DNA from 4 places in the Kosakonia pseudosacchari genome. Region 4 is predicted to be linked to each of the others. Evidence: predicted binding sites of a transcription regulator. Region 4 holds the regulator's gene; each other region holds the start of a gene.
The links. The regulator PhoB, encoded in region 4, activates phosphate uptake and scavenging genes when phosphate is short. The targets are predictions, from matches to a motif close to CTGTCATAAAACTGNCNNAT.

Region 1 (3,174 bases), 1.9 Mb from region 4:
TCGCGATCGCGAGGATTGTTGATGCCATCGTGAGCCTGTTTATGGGCAGTTTTACCGATCATTTTTATAAGAATTTTTTAGGCAAGAAATTTGGCCGCCGTCGTTTCTTTTTACTTATCGGCGCGCCGCTAATGCTGGTTTATATTCTGTTATGGCTTAATGGCATGAATTTTTTGTTTTATCTTGCCGTTTACCTGGCTTTTGAAATTATTGCTGCCATGGTTTTAATCCCGTGGGAAACCTTGCCCTCGGAAATGACCAAAGATTTTAACGATCGCACCAAGCTTTCTACTTGTCGTATGTTTCTTTCTGCTTCCGGCACGTTTCTCGCGACCTTTATCCCCGGTGTGCTAATTGGCTGGCTGGGCGAAAAAAACGCCGATGCTTATTTGATTAACGGTGTGGTCTTTGCTGTGTTGTTTATGGTCTGCGTATTTATTTCCTGGAAAGTAAGCTGGGAGCGCGAAATAACACCAGACATGATGCAGGAGATGGAGAAAAAACGTCAAACGGGCAATGCGGCGCAAACGCTCACTGGCGTGATTAAATTATTTAAAGATTATGCCTCGACGCTGAAAATTCGTGCGTTTCGCAAGCATCTGGCTATTTATCTTTTTTCTTTCACGGCGAAAGACATTTATAACACGGTGTTTGTCTTTTTCTGTGTCTATTGCTTGCATGTCTCATCTTCCCTGGCGGGAACCTTGCTGTCGATGAGCATCGTCGGGCTGCCGGTAACGCTCATCGCGGGTTTCGCCATTATCAAATATGGCCCATCCCGTCTTTATGTTTTTGCCTACAGCATGATGCTGCTGTGTCTGGGCGGTTTCTTTCTGGTGTACCAGTTCCCTCCGGAAAACAAAGTGGTGCTGCTGGTGATCCTCGCCGGGTTTTATCAGGTTGGGCGCTGCGTTCTGGAATTCACGCCGTGGAACGTGTTCCCGTTTATTCCGGACATTGACGAAATGGTTACGCGTCAGCGCCGTGAAGGGTTATTTGCCGCCGTGATGACGTTTTCACGTAAGACCACGGTAGCCATTGCGACCTTTGCTGTCGGTTTGCTCTTACAGAGCGGTGGTTTTGTAAAAGGCAGCCTGCAACAGCCCCAGGAAGCAATCACCACCATTGTAATGCTGCTGTTTATCGGCACCGCCGGGCTTTTGCTGGTAGCACTGTGGCAAGCGCTGACCTTTCATCTCAATAAGCGCACGCACCGCATTTTTGTTGATGAACTTGACCGCCTGAAAGCCAACGGAAGTAAACAGAGTGTGACGCCTGAAGCGCGTAAAATTGTCGAAGATTTGACAGGTTACCGTTACGACACGCTTTGGTCTGATGCAACAGTAGATGGCACGGTGATATCAACTGCCGGATTAAGTAAAAGTTATATGCCGAAATAAGATTAATCGCCCGGTGTATATTGTGCTGATGTTTTTAAAAATTGATTGGCTATTTTTCAAGAGCATTTATTGAAGAGTGAATATCATTTTGCGTCAGCGGATTATTCTCGGTGCGTTTAATTTGTGGACGGAAAAAATAACTTACATAATGTTGCACAACTGTCATATGAGGGCTGCGGTTTTCGTGTTTAATAGCCGTGGCTACTGTAACTCAGTGCGTTCCTGCAGAGCGCGCAGAGTTGCAAATTTTAACCGTTAGGTTAATTCATCTTTTTTAAGGTTTGCTTAGACCTCCCGATTGCGATCCGGAGGTCTTTTTTTGCTTGTTGCGCTGCCATTTTTTATTTTTCACCGTTGACACAAAATTGTCATAAATTCGCTCTATGCTGCCCTGGCTCTTAATATTACTCAAAAATTTAATCACTATTTCGATTCGGAGAGACTATGGCAATGCTTAATGCGTCAGTTCGCCTGATGGCTGCTGCTCTTGCACTTTCGACGACTACTGTTTTCGCGGCAACGAATGTGACGGGTGCTGGTGGTACTTTTCCGGCGCCTGTGTATGCAAAATGGGCAGCTGAATACCAGAAACAGACGGGATCTCAGGTGAACTACCAGGGGATTGGTTCTTCCGGCGGCATCAAACAGATTATTGCGAAAACCGTGGATTTCGGCGCATCCGATGCTCCAATGAGTGATGATGATCTGGCGAAAAACGGCCTGTTTCAGTTCCCGACCGTCATTGGCGGTGTGGTGCTGGCGGTTAATATCCCTGGCGTAAAATCCGGTGAACTGACGCTGGACGGCAAAACGCTGGGCGATATCTATCTGGGCACCGTTAAAAAATGGAACGACCCGGAAATCACCAAACTGAACCCGAAAGTCAAACTGCCGGATACGAATATTAACGTCGTGCGCCGCGCGGATGGTTCCGGCACTTCTTTTGTTTTCACCAGTTATTTATCGAAAGTGAATGCTGACTGGGCAAGCAAAGTGGGTAAAGGCTCAACGGTAAACTGGCCGGTTGGCTTAGGCGGTAAAGGTAACGATGGTGTTGCCGCGTTTGTACAGCGTCTGCCGGGTTCCATTGGCTATGTTGAATACGCCTACGCGAAACAGAACAACCTGACCTGGACAAAGCTGTTCGACGCCGATGGTAAAGTGGTTGAGCCGTCGCAGCAGAGCTTCAGCAACAGTGCCAAAGGGGCGGACTGGAGCAAATCTTTCGCGCAGGATCTGACTTTCCAGAAAGGCAAAGATGCATGGCCTATCTCTTCCACCACTTTTATCCTGGTGTATAAAAAACAGGATAATGCGGCGAAAGGTGCCGAAGTGCTGAAATTCTTCGACTGGTCTTATAAAAATGGCAACACCATCGCCAGCGATCTGGATTACGCGCCGCTGCCGGATTCGGTTACCGCTCAGGTTCGCGCTGCATGGAAAGCCAACGTACAGGACACTTCTGGTAAACCGCTGTTCTAATCTCGCTATCTCTTAAAAATAAACCCGGTGCGCTACCGGGTTTATTTATTCGTCCCAGTCTGTTCTCTTACGTAACGTATTATTATTTTATTAAGTTAATCGATGAATGATTGTATTAAGAAGGTTAATAATATTTGAGTTTTTTACGTTAACTTAAAAGATAATTCTGTATCGATATTTCTATCTTCTTAATATTTTAAAGTGCTATTGAAAATGAAGTGACTTGAGTGTTTGTTTTCCACTCGTCAGGTCAAATGAATCATCTGATTTTGAAGTATGGCATATTGTTCTA
Region 2 (3,174 bases), 430 kb from region 4:
AATTCCCTGGTTTGCCCACGCACCGGAAAAAGAAAAAACGGGTCATTATCTTGATCTCAGTGTCCTGACTCCGGCGTCATCCACTTTGAGAGCAGCGGATCATCAAGCTGTTTAACCTCGCCCTGCGCGACATTGCGCCCGCGATGCAGCAGGCAGAAACGATCGGCGACCCGGCGAATAAATGACAGGTGCTGTTCAGCCAGCAGAATGGTCATGCCAAACTCCTGGTTGAGCCGCACGATCAAATTGCCCAGTTTATGAATAAAGGCCTGCCCCAGACCGCGCGTTGGCTCATCAAGGATCAACAACCGTGGGTGCGTAACCAGCGCCCGCGCCATCGCTAACTGTTGCTGGTTATCCTCTGACAACTCCGCGCCACGTACCTGGCGTAACTCATACAGTTCGGGGAACAAATCGTAAATATCCCGCCGCACTGCGCTGCCCGGCTCCCTGCCGGCGCGCATCGCGACATGCAGATTTTCCTCAATGGTAAGTTGCGAAAAAATCCGCCTGTCCTGCGGCACATAGCTGATGCCGATGGCGCTGCGGTGTTCGGCTTGCAGAGAGAGCAAGTCGCACGGCGGTGCGCCCGCGTCCTGCCAAATCATGCTGCCGCTTTCAATGGGTAAATAGCCAGTGATGCAATTCACCAGTGTCGTCTTGCCCATGCCTGGCAACCCAATAACTGATGTGCAGACCCCGGGGGATAAATCGAGGTCGACATTCCACAATGTATGCTGATTACCGTAATACTGGTTTACTGCCCGTAAGCTCAACATTGTCCGCTCCTTGTTCGGATCTGATGACTTTGATGATTCTGCAAAAGGCTTGCCAGAACATAAAAAAGGCTTTTTTTTCGGATGCCGCTGAGAAAAGTGGCTTTTAAAACGTGAGGAGGGAAGAAGCCAGGTAAAAATTCTGCACTTTGCCAGTGCTTGCAGTGTTGAGTTGTGGTGCAGCAATAGCAGGATCTGTGAGAACGATCTCATGCGGATCCTGCGTTTCGTTTGCCGATAATTATCAAAAAGAAATGATAAAAAATTTTTAGCGGCACTCGCCTGGGACAAAATGGGATTTGGCGGGAAGGCGAGGTATCCGGCCTGGCGGCAGTTATCCACTATTCCTGTGGATAACCTTGTGTATTAGAGTTAGAAAACATGCGGCAAGCGAGAAGGGACGCGGGTTTCGCCTGAATTGGTGTTAAACACGTCTTTTTGTAATTATTTTTAATAATCAAAAGGTTATATAAAAGCAATGCCTGTAAGAAAAGTGTCACTCGCTGCCACAAAACTTTCAAAGGCTCGCTTGACAAATGTTAAAAGAGGAAAAATTTTGGGGATAACCTGAAAGGGTTAGTGTTTTATCTTGTCCGCGCTGAAATTTGACGGGAGAAGCGGCGCCCTAACGGGGAGTAGAACAAATTGCCTGTTTCGCTACTGTTTTTTCATCCAGTGTTATTTATTGGCAAAAGTGAACAGGGTGAGTAAAATGTGTTACCTGCCCGCTCATTCCTTCATCAGGTAGCCGTTCATGAGTAAACCGTTCAAACTGAATTCCGCTTTTCGTCCCTCCGGCGATCAGCCTGAAGCTATCCGCCGCCTCAAGGAAGGTCTGGAAGACGGCCTGGCGCACCAGACGTTACTCGGAGTGACGGGGTCAGGGAAGACATTCACCGTCGCCAATGTGATTGCCGATCTGCAGCGCCCGACAATGGTGCTGGCACCGAATAAAACGCTGGCCGCGCAGCTGTACGGTGAAATGAAAGAGTTCTTCCCGGAGAACGCGGTCGAGTATTTCGTCTCTTACTACGACTACTACCAGCCGGAAGCGTATGTGCCAAGTTCTGACACCTTTATCGAAAAAGATGCCTCGGTGAACGAACATATTGAGCAGATGCGTCTGTCAGCGACGAAGGCGCTGCTGGAGCGTCGCGATGTGATTGTGGTGGCTTCTGTATCTGCCATCTATGGTCTGGGCGATCCGGATCTCTATCTGAAAATGATGCTGCACCTGACTAAGGGCATGATCATCGATCAACGCGCGATCCTGCGCCGCCTGGCGGAGCTGCAATATACCCGTAACGATCAGGCGTTCCAGCGCGGCACGTTCCGCGTGCGCGGCGAAGTTATCGATGTGTTCCCGGCGGAATCTGACGATCTGGCGCTGCGTATCGAATTATTCGATGAAGAGGTTGAGCGTCTGTCGCTGTTCGATCCGCTGACCGGCCATATTGAGTCGGGCATTCAGCGCTTCACAATCTACCCGAAAACGCACTATGTGACGCCGCGCGAGCGGATCGTGCAGGCGATGGAAGAGATCAAAGTTGAGCTGGCCGAACGCCGTAAGTCGCTGCTGGAAAATAATAAACTGCTGGAAGAGCAGCGGCTCAGCCAGCGTACGCAGTTCGACCTCGAGATGATGAACGAGCTGGGCTACTGCTCGGGGATTGAAAACTACTCGCGCTATCTTTCCGGGCGCGGGCCGGGCGAGCCGCCGCCGACGCTGTTCGACTACCTGCCCGCCGATGGTCTGCTGGTAATCGACGAATCACACGTGACTATTCCGCAGATCGGCGGGATGTATCGTGGTGACCGCGCGCGTAAAGAGACGCTGGTGGAGTATGGTTTCCGCCTGCCGTCGGCGCTGGATAACCGACCGTTAAAGTTTGAAGAGTTTGAAGCGCTGGCACCGCAGTCGATTTATGTTTCGGCGACACCGGGCAATTACGAGCTGGAGAAATCGGGCAGCGAAGTGATTGATCAGGTGGTGCGCCCGACCGGCCTGCTCGATCCGGTAATTGAAGTGCGCCCGGTGGCGACACAGGTGGACGATTTGCTCTCTGAAATTCGCCAGCGTGCCGCCATTAACGAACGTGTGCTGGTGACGACGCTGACCAAACGCATGGCGGAAGATCTCACGGAATATCTGGAAGAGCACGGCGAACGGGTACGTTATCTGCACTCGGATATCGACACGGTTGAACGTATGGAGATTATCCGCGATTTGCGCCTTGGCGAGTTCGATGTGCTGGTCGGCATCAACTTGCTGCGTGAGGGGCTGGATATGCCGGAAGTCTCGCTGGTGGCGATTCTGGATGCCGACAAAGAGGGCTTCCTGCGTTCTGAGCGCTCACTCATCCAGACGATTGGCCGCGCCGCGCGTAACATCAACGGT
Region 3 (3,174 bases), 2.2 Mb from region 4:
CAGCACCACATCGACTTTTCCGCCCAGCAGACCCTGAATCACGCCCGAATAGTCAGACGAATTGCGCAGCTTGGTGTCCACGTGCAGTTCTTTATCCAGAAATTCTTTCACGCACTGGTTATCACCAATTTGTTGGGTTGCGTTCTGGCCCCCCAAAATCCCCAGATTTAATTCCTTCGGCTGCTCAGCGGCCGCCTGCCATGCCAGCAGAAGTCCTGTCATCAAAGCCGATAAACGTAATGCGCCAGAAATATGCTTTTTCATTGTCATTGCCTGTGTCGTCTCATTGGAAGGAATAATTAATGCAATTGACTGATTTCATCGCCGTACAACGCCTGCAGCACGTCCTGCGTTAACCGGGAGGGATGATCGTCAAAAATGATCCGTCCCTGGGAAACGCCGATAACGCGAGTGCAATACTCTTTCACCAGCTCCACCGAGTGCAGGTTCACCATCACGCTGATGCCTTGCTCGCTCACTTCGCGTAATACGCCCATGATGCGCTGGGTATTTTTCGGATCCAGCGACGCGACAGGTTCGTCCGCCAGTAAAAGAGAGGGGTTTTGAATCAGCGCGCGGCAAATGGCGACACGCTGCATCTGCCCGCCGGAAAGCGTTTCGGCACGCTGCAAGGCATGCGGCAGCATGTTCAGCCACTCCAGCAAGGCGATTGCTCTGGCGCGGTCTTCATCGGTAAAGACTTTAAACAGGGATTTCAGCGTCGACGTCTGGCTCAGCCTGCCGAGCAGCACGTTGGTTAGTACATCGAGGCGCGGCACCAGGCAGAAGTCCTGGAAAATCATGCCGCACTGGCTGCGCCACTGGTTAAGTGCGCGGCCTTTCAGGTGCGTGACATCGCGCGGTGTGCCCACTTCCGGGAAACTTAAAATCTCGCCAGCGGTGGCGCTGTGTGTGCTGTTTAGTACATGCAGCAAGGTGGATTTCCCTGCGCCGGAGCGTCCAATCACGCCCACCATCTCACCGCTGTGCAGATCAAAACTGATGTCGTGTAGCACAGGCTGGTGCGCGTTATAGGCTTTGCGTAAGTTCTTCACGCTCAGCACCTTTTGCTTCGGCACCGTGTTTAATTGATGCAGAGACGAATAGTGGTCTTCAGAGATTTCTGCCAACGCGCTGTTCATAAGTCGTCCGGATTTTTCATTAAACTGGCGACCATTAAGAGCACGGGTGATGATCGTTTTATGACGAAAAAGCGAACAAATAATGAACGTGGGTGTTTGGCTTAGGTGCTTGCGCGCGGATCTTTATTTTAGGCAATCGATGGTGAGGTATTTTTTCCAGCCCGGTGCGCGGTGAACGGCTGGCGGATCGGCAAAGAAAGGAAAACGCAGACGGGCTGTGAGGGATATTTTTACCCTCCATTCGGCTTCGCCGAGAAAGTGAAAGGTTATTTCCTCCTCTTTGACCGACAAATTCTCAAAATAGCCGCTAGCCCACGCCTGACCAATACGCACAATCTCTTTCACACCATGATTGATATCTATCAACACCATGGTCAGCCGCTCTTCAAAAATAATACCGTCGGTGAGAAACAGCAGATAATGGCGTGAATCGATTTGTACCGCAGCTTCCAGCACCAGGCCTGGAACGATGATATTTGTAGCGAACCCCGCCAATAACAACTGTCGAACGGGCTTGTGAGAACTCGGTTGCTTCATGAACTGCGATGATTGCTACGTTATTGGCTTCGTGCATGTGTGACTCCGCGATACTGAGCATTATTTTAACTTCAGATTATTCTTATCTATAAGCCGGTCAAAGTGAGTATTCTGTGTAAGCTTTTGTGTATGAAACAGCGAAATAAATACCCGGAACCGTTAGCTGAACATTCTATAAATTAATGTAATAACGGTTTGGTATTTTCTTGGTTGTCCATTGATAGTTATAGAAATAACACTATCAAAAAGACGAAGACGGACGATGTAATAGAAGATGCTAGCTTTTACTTAACAGGCGAAATGTATAAGCTTGATGCACTGAATATGGTAAATATTTGAGCTGCGCCATAAATTATATAACGGAGGAATCAGAATAATATACCCCCGTATATTTGTATTTTAATAATCACAATTATGTGGGAGTGTTTTTATAATGGCATATAAATTTCAGCTTCGCCAGTAATCACTTTTGAATTCCCTACTTTGCAGTAGGTGTTAAAAAATATACGCCTTTTTTCAATGTCGATATCTTTAATCTCAACTGTAGCAACAACAGTATCTCCGATATAAACGGGTTTCCTGAATTTCGTGTTTTGAGCTACGTAAACGCAACCTTCTCCAGGAAGTTTAGTTCCAAACAGAGCAGAAAAGAAACTTGTGCTAAACATCCCGTGTGCGATACGTTTTTTATAACGAGAAGAGGCTGCATACTCTTCATCCATATGCACAGGGTTACGATCTCCTGACAGGGCGGCAAAGCTCTTAATATCGGCGTCAGTGATAGTTTGTGAGTAGGATGCAGACATTCCCACGTGCAAATCTTCAAGTTTGTACATTTAATTAACTTCCTTGAGCCATTGTTCAACGACCTCCTGAGGATAACCTCTGGAGAAATGTTTCCTCCAGGGATAGGCAGGCTTACGAGACCCATCTCTAAGTTTCAGCCTGCTTGCTGGCCCAACGCAACGAGCGGGGTTTCCCACATAAATCATGTCAGCTTCGGTTTTGCCTGATAGGCAGGAATGAGCACCGACTAAGCAACCCTGAGCAACATGAGTTCCTGGTAAGATCACTGACATGGTTGCAATTACTGCGAAATCCTCGAGGGTAGCACCCAATAAAACATCACTTGGTGGATGTGGATCATTGGTAAGAACGACATAAGGGAAGATCCAGACATAATTACCAATCTTACTGTGTTGACCGATATGAACATTACTGTGGGTTCTTACGTAATCACCAATCTCACAGTGTCCCTGGATGTCGGAAAGCGTGCCAATCTGAAAGCCTTTGCCAGCGTTAGTTTTTTCACGAACAGTAACCCGATGTCCGGTTATTAAACCATCACCAAATGTAGACCCTTCATAAAAAACGCTGTGCGAACGGATGTGTGAGTTTTTACCGATTCTTAATTGTTCGCCACCTGATAATTTGTTAGCAACACCAATTTCACAATAGGATTCAATTACGGTGTTTTCTTCAATAATCACATTAT
Region 4 (3,174 bases):
CGGTAGACGGTGCGGGAAAGCGGCCTGTTTTCGCAGGCCGCTGGAAAGATATGCTGACAGGACCTTCAGGAAGCGGCTTTTTTGGCAACCAGACGTTCCGGCAGAACAAAGCTAAAACGGGTGCCCTTGCCCGGTTCACTGACAATATCAAGGCGGCTTTCGTGGTGATTCACCGCGTGTTTGACAATCGCCAACCCAAGACCGCTGCCGCCGGTTTGCCGCGAGCGGGCTTTATCCACCCGGTAGAAACGTTCGGTCAGGCGCGGAATATGTTCTGCGGCAATGCCCGGTCCGTTATCTTCCACGCTAAATTCCGCCCCCTGCGGGACATGCTGCCAGCGCACAATAACGTGCGTACCCGCTGGCGTGTGGTTGACGGCGTTATACACCAGATTTGAGATTGCGCTGCGCAATTGCTCTTCGTTACCAAGCACTTTAAGCGTGTTATCCACTTCAAAACTGAAGGTGTGCTTTTGCAGACTGAGGGTTTGCGCTTCACGCTCGACGACCCGCAGCATCATCGGCACATCAATGGTTTCGTTTGGCGGCAGCGTCGGCGCGGCTTCAATTTTCGACAGCGTGAGTAACTGACGCACCAGCCCTTCCATCCGCGACGTTTGCTCACGCATGGTGTGCAGCGCTTTTTCGCGCGGCGCCCCTTCCAGCGTTTGCTCCTGCATCATCTCCAGGTAGCCCTGCAGCACCGTTAACGGCGTGCGCAGTTCATGGCTGACGTTAGCGAAAAAGTTACGCCGCGCGCCTTCCAGCTGGTGCATTTGCGTCACGTCGCGCGCCACCATCAGCAGCTGTTGCTCGCTGTAGGGCATGACGCGGATCTCAAGATGCCGCCCATTATTGAGCACCAGATGCAGAGGTCGGCCAAACTCCTGGTTCCTGATGTATTTAGTGAATTCGGGGTAGCGTAATAAGTTAAGGATATTCTGGCCGTTATCGTCCGGCCAGCGCAGCCCCAGCATCTGCTGCGCAAGACCGTTACACCAGAAAATCGCCCCTTCTTCAGTGGTAAGGATCACCGCATCCGGCAGCGATTCCGCACCGCTGCGAAAGCGTTTGATCAAATTTCCCAGTTCGCGGCGGCGCTTTTTGTTACGCATCTGCATCTGGTGTAGCCCGTAAAGTAGCGGCTCCCAGCTTCCCGTGCCCGGCGGCGGCGTCATGCTTTTATCGACCCACAACCACCAGGAAAGACGCAGTAAATTCCAGAAATGCCAGATCAGCAACCCGGTTACCGCGGCGAACAAAAACCAGGGCAGGTAACCGAAAATCGCGCCGAGAATAAAGGCGGGGATACAACAAAGGAGGAGCTCCAGCACCAGCCTTTTCCATGACAGCCGTTCCAGCACGCGTCACACTCCTGTCAAATTTCAGAAACGGGTCGAAAAACGATATCCCGTGCCGCGCACTGTTTGCACCATACGATCGTGGCCGCTGTGTTCCAGCGCTTTGCGCAGACGGCGAATATGCACGTCCACGGTTCTGTCTTCAACGTAAACGTTGGTTCCCCATACGTGGTTCAGCAGCTGTTCGCGGCTATAAACCCGTTCCGGGTGCGTCATAAAGAAGTGTAAGAGTTTAAACTCTGTCGGTCCCATATCCAGCGGATTCTCACCGGTCATCACGCGGTGCGAGGAAGGATCGAGGCTCAGCCCCTGCATTTCAATCACCTCTTCCACCGCCATCGGTGAAATACGGCGCATCACGGCTTTAATGCGCGCGACCAGCTCTTTCGGTGAAAATGGCTTGGTAATGTAATCGTCCGCCCCCGTTTCCAGACCGCGAACGCGATCCTCTTCCTCCCCGCGCGCGGTCAGCATCATCACCGGAATATCACGGGTCATCGCTTCGCGTTTAAGATGTTTAATAAACTGAATGCCAGAACCGCCAGGCAGCATCCAGTCCAGTAAAACCAGGTCGGGCCAGGGTTCGTTAAGTTGGTTCACCGCGCTGTCATAATCTTCAGCTTCCACCGGTTGAAAACCATTTTGCTCGAGCACGAAGCACACCATTTCACGGATCGGTGCTTCATCTTCTACGACCAGAATTCGTCTCGCCATAATTCGCCCTGTTTTAATTAAGTCGTCAGTATATGTAGCGGCGCCATTATGCGTCAGTTTTATGACAGATTTATGAATAAGATGACCGCTATATGACCCGTGCGGTGGCCGTGTGACAACGCAAATTTGCGTTCGGTTATGTCCCTCATCTGCTTAATGTTTATAATCGGCTTTACGCTTTTTCGCCACGGAACCGCTATGCGCATCATTCACACTTCAGACTGGCATCTGGGTCAAAACTTCTACAGTAAAAACCGCGCCGCCGAACATGACGCTTTTCTCGACTGGCTGCTCGCCGCCGCCGAAACGCATCAGGTGGATGCCATTATTGTCGCAGGCGATATTTTCGATACCGGTTCCCCGCCAAGCTACGCCCGCGAGCTTTACAACCGCTTTGTGGTCAAACTCCAGCAGACGGGCTGCCAGCTTATCGTGCTGGCGGGAAACCACGATTCCGTGGCCACGCTGAATGAATCAAAAGCGATCCTTGCCTACCTGAAAACCACCGTGGTGGCCAGTGCAGGCACCCAGCCGTTCTGGCTCTATCGCCGCGATGGCGAACCCGGTGCGGTATTTTGCCCGGTGCCGTTTTTACGCCCGCGCGATATTACCGTGAGCCAGGCGGGGCTTTCCGGACAACAAAAACAGCAGCATTTGCTGGCGGCGATCACCGATTACTATCAACAGCAATTTTCTCAGGCCTGTGAACTGCGCGGTGACAAACCACTGCCGATTATCGCCAGCGGCCATTTAACCACGGTGGGTGCCAGTAAAAGTGACGCGGTACGTGATATTTATATCGGCACGTTAGACGCTTTCCCTGCGCAAAATTTTCCACCGGTGGATTACCTCGCGCTCGGCCACATTCACCGGGCGCAGAAGATTGGCGGCCTCGAGCATATCCGCTACTGCGGCTCGCCGATTGCATTAAGTTTTGATGAAACCGGGAAAAGCAAAAGCGTCAATCTGGTGACCTTCGCCGAAGGTAAACTCGCCGATGTCACGGCGCTGGAGGTTCCGGAAACTCAGCCGCTAGCGGTGATAAAAGGCGATTTCGCGGAAATTTGCCGTCAGTTAGAACGGTGGCGCGATGCGCCCA

Region 1: the regulator PhoB is predicted to act here: its motif matches at 1,755-1,774, upstream of pstS (phosphate ABC transporter substrate-binding protein PstS).
Region 2: the regulator PhoB is predicted to act here: its motif matches at 1,280-1,299, upstream of uvrB (excinuclease ABC subunit UvrB).
Region 3: the regulator PhoB is predicted to act here: its motif matches at 1,190-1,209, upstream of phnC (phosphonate ABC transporter ATP-binding protein).

The regions. Positions count from the first base shown of each region.
Region 1 is NZ_CP063425.1:4,114,448-4,117,621, reverse strand. It holds gene IP581_RS19400 (MFS transporter) at 1-1,400, shown strand, start outside; gene pstS (phosphate ABC transporter substrate-binding protein PstS) at 1,851-2,882, shown strand.
Region 2 is NZ_CP063425.1:1,494,574-1,497,747, forward strand. It holds gene bioD (dethiobiotin synthase) at 1-115, shown strand, start outside; gene IP581_RS06965 (ABC transporter ATP-binding protein) at 57-779, opposite strand; gene uvrB (excinuclease ABC subunit UvrB) at 1,531-3,174, shown strand, end outside.
Region 3 is NZ_CP063425.1:3,748,459-3,751,632, reverse strand. It holds gene phnD (phosphonate ABC transporter substrate-binding protein) at 1-264, opposite strand, end outside; gene phnC (phosphonate ABC transporter ATP-binding protein) at 300-1,142, opposite strand; gene IP581_RS17695 (hypothetical protein) at 1,266-1,679, opposite strand; gene IP581_RS17690 (MaoC family dehydratase) at 2,108-2,515, opposite strand; gene IP581_RS17685 (N-acetyltransferase) at 2,516-3,174, opposite strand, start outside.
Region 4 is NZ_CP063425.1:1,060,056-1,063,229, reverse strand. It holds gene phoR (phosphate regulon sensor histidine kinase PhoR) at 66-1,364, opposite strand; gene phoB (phosphate response regulator transcription factor PhoB) at 1,386-2,075, opposite strand; gene sbcD (exonuclease subunit SbcD) at 2,274-3,174, shown strand, end outside.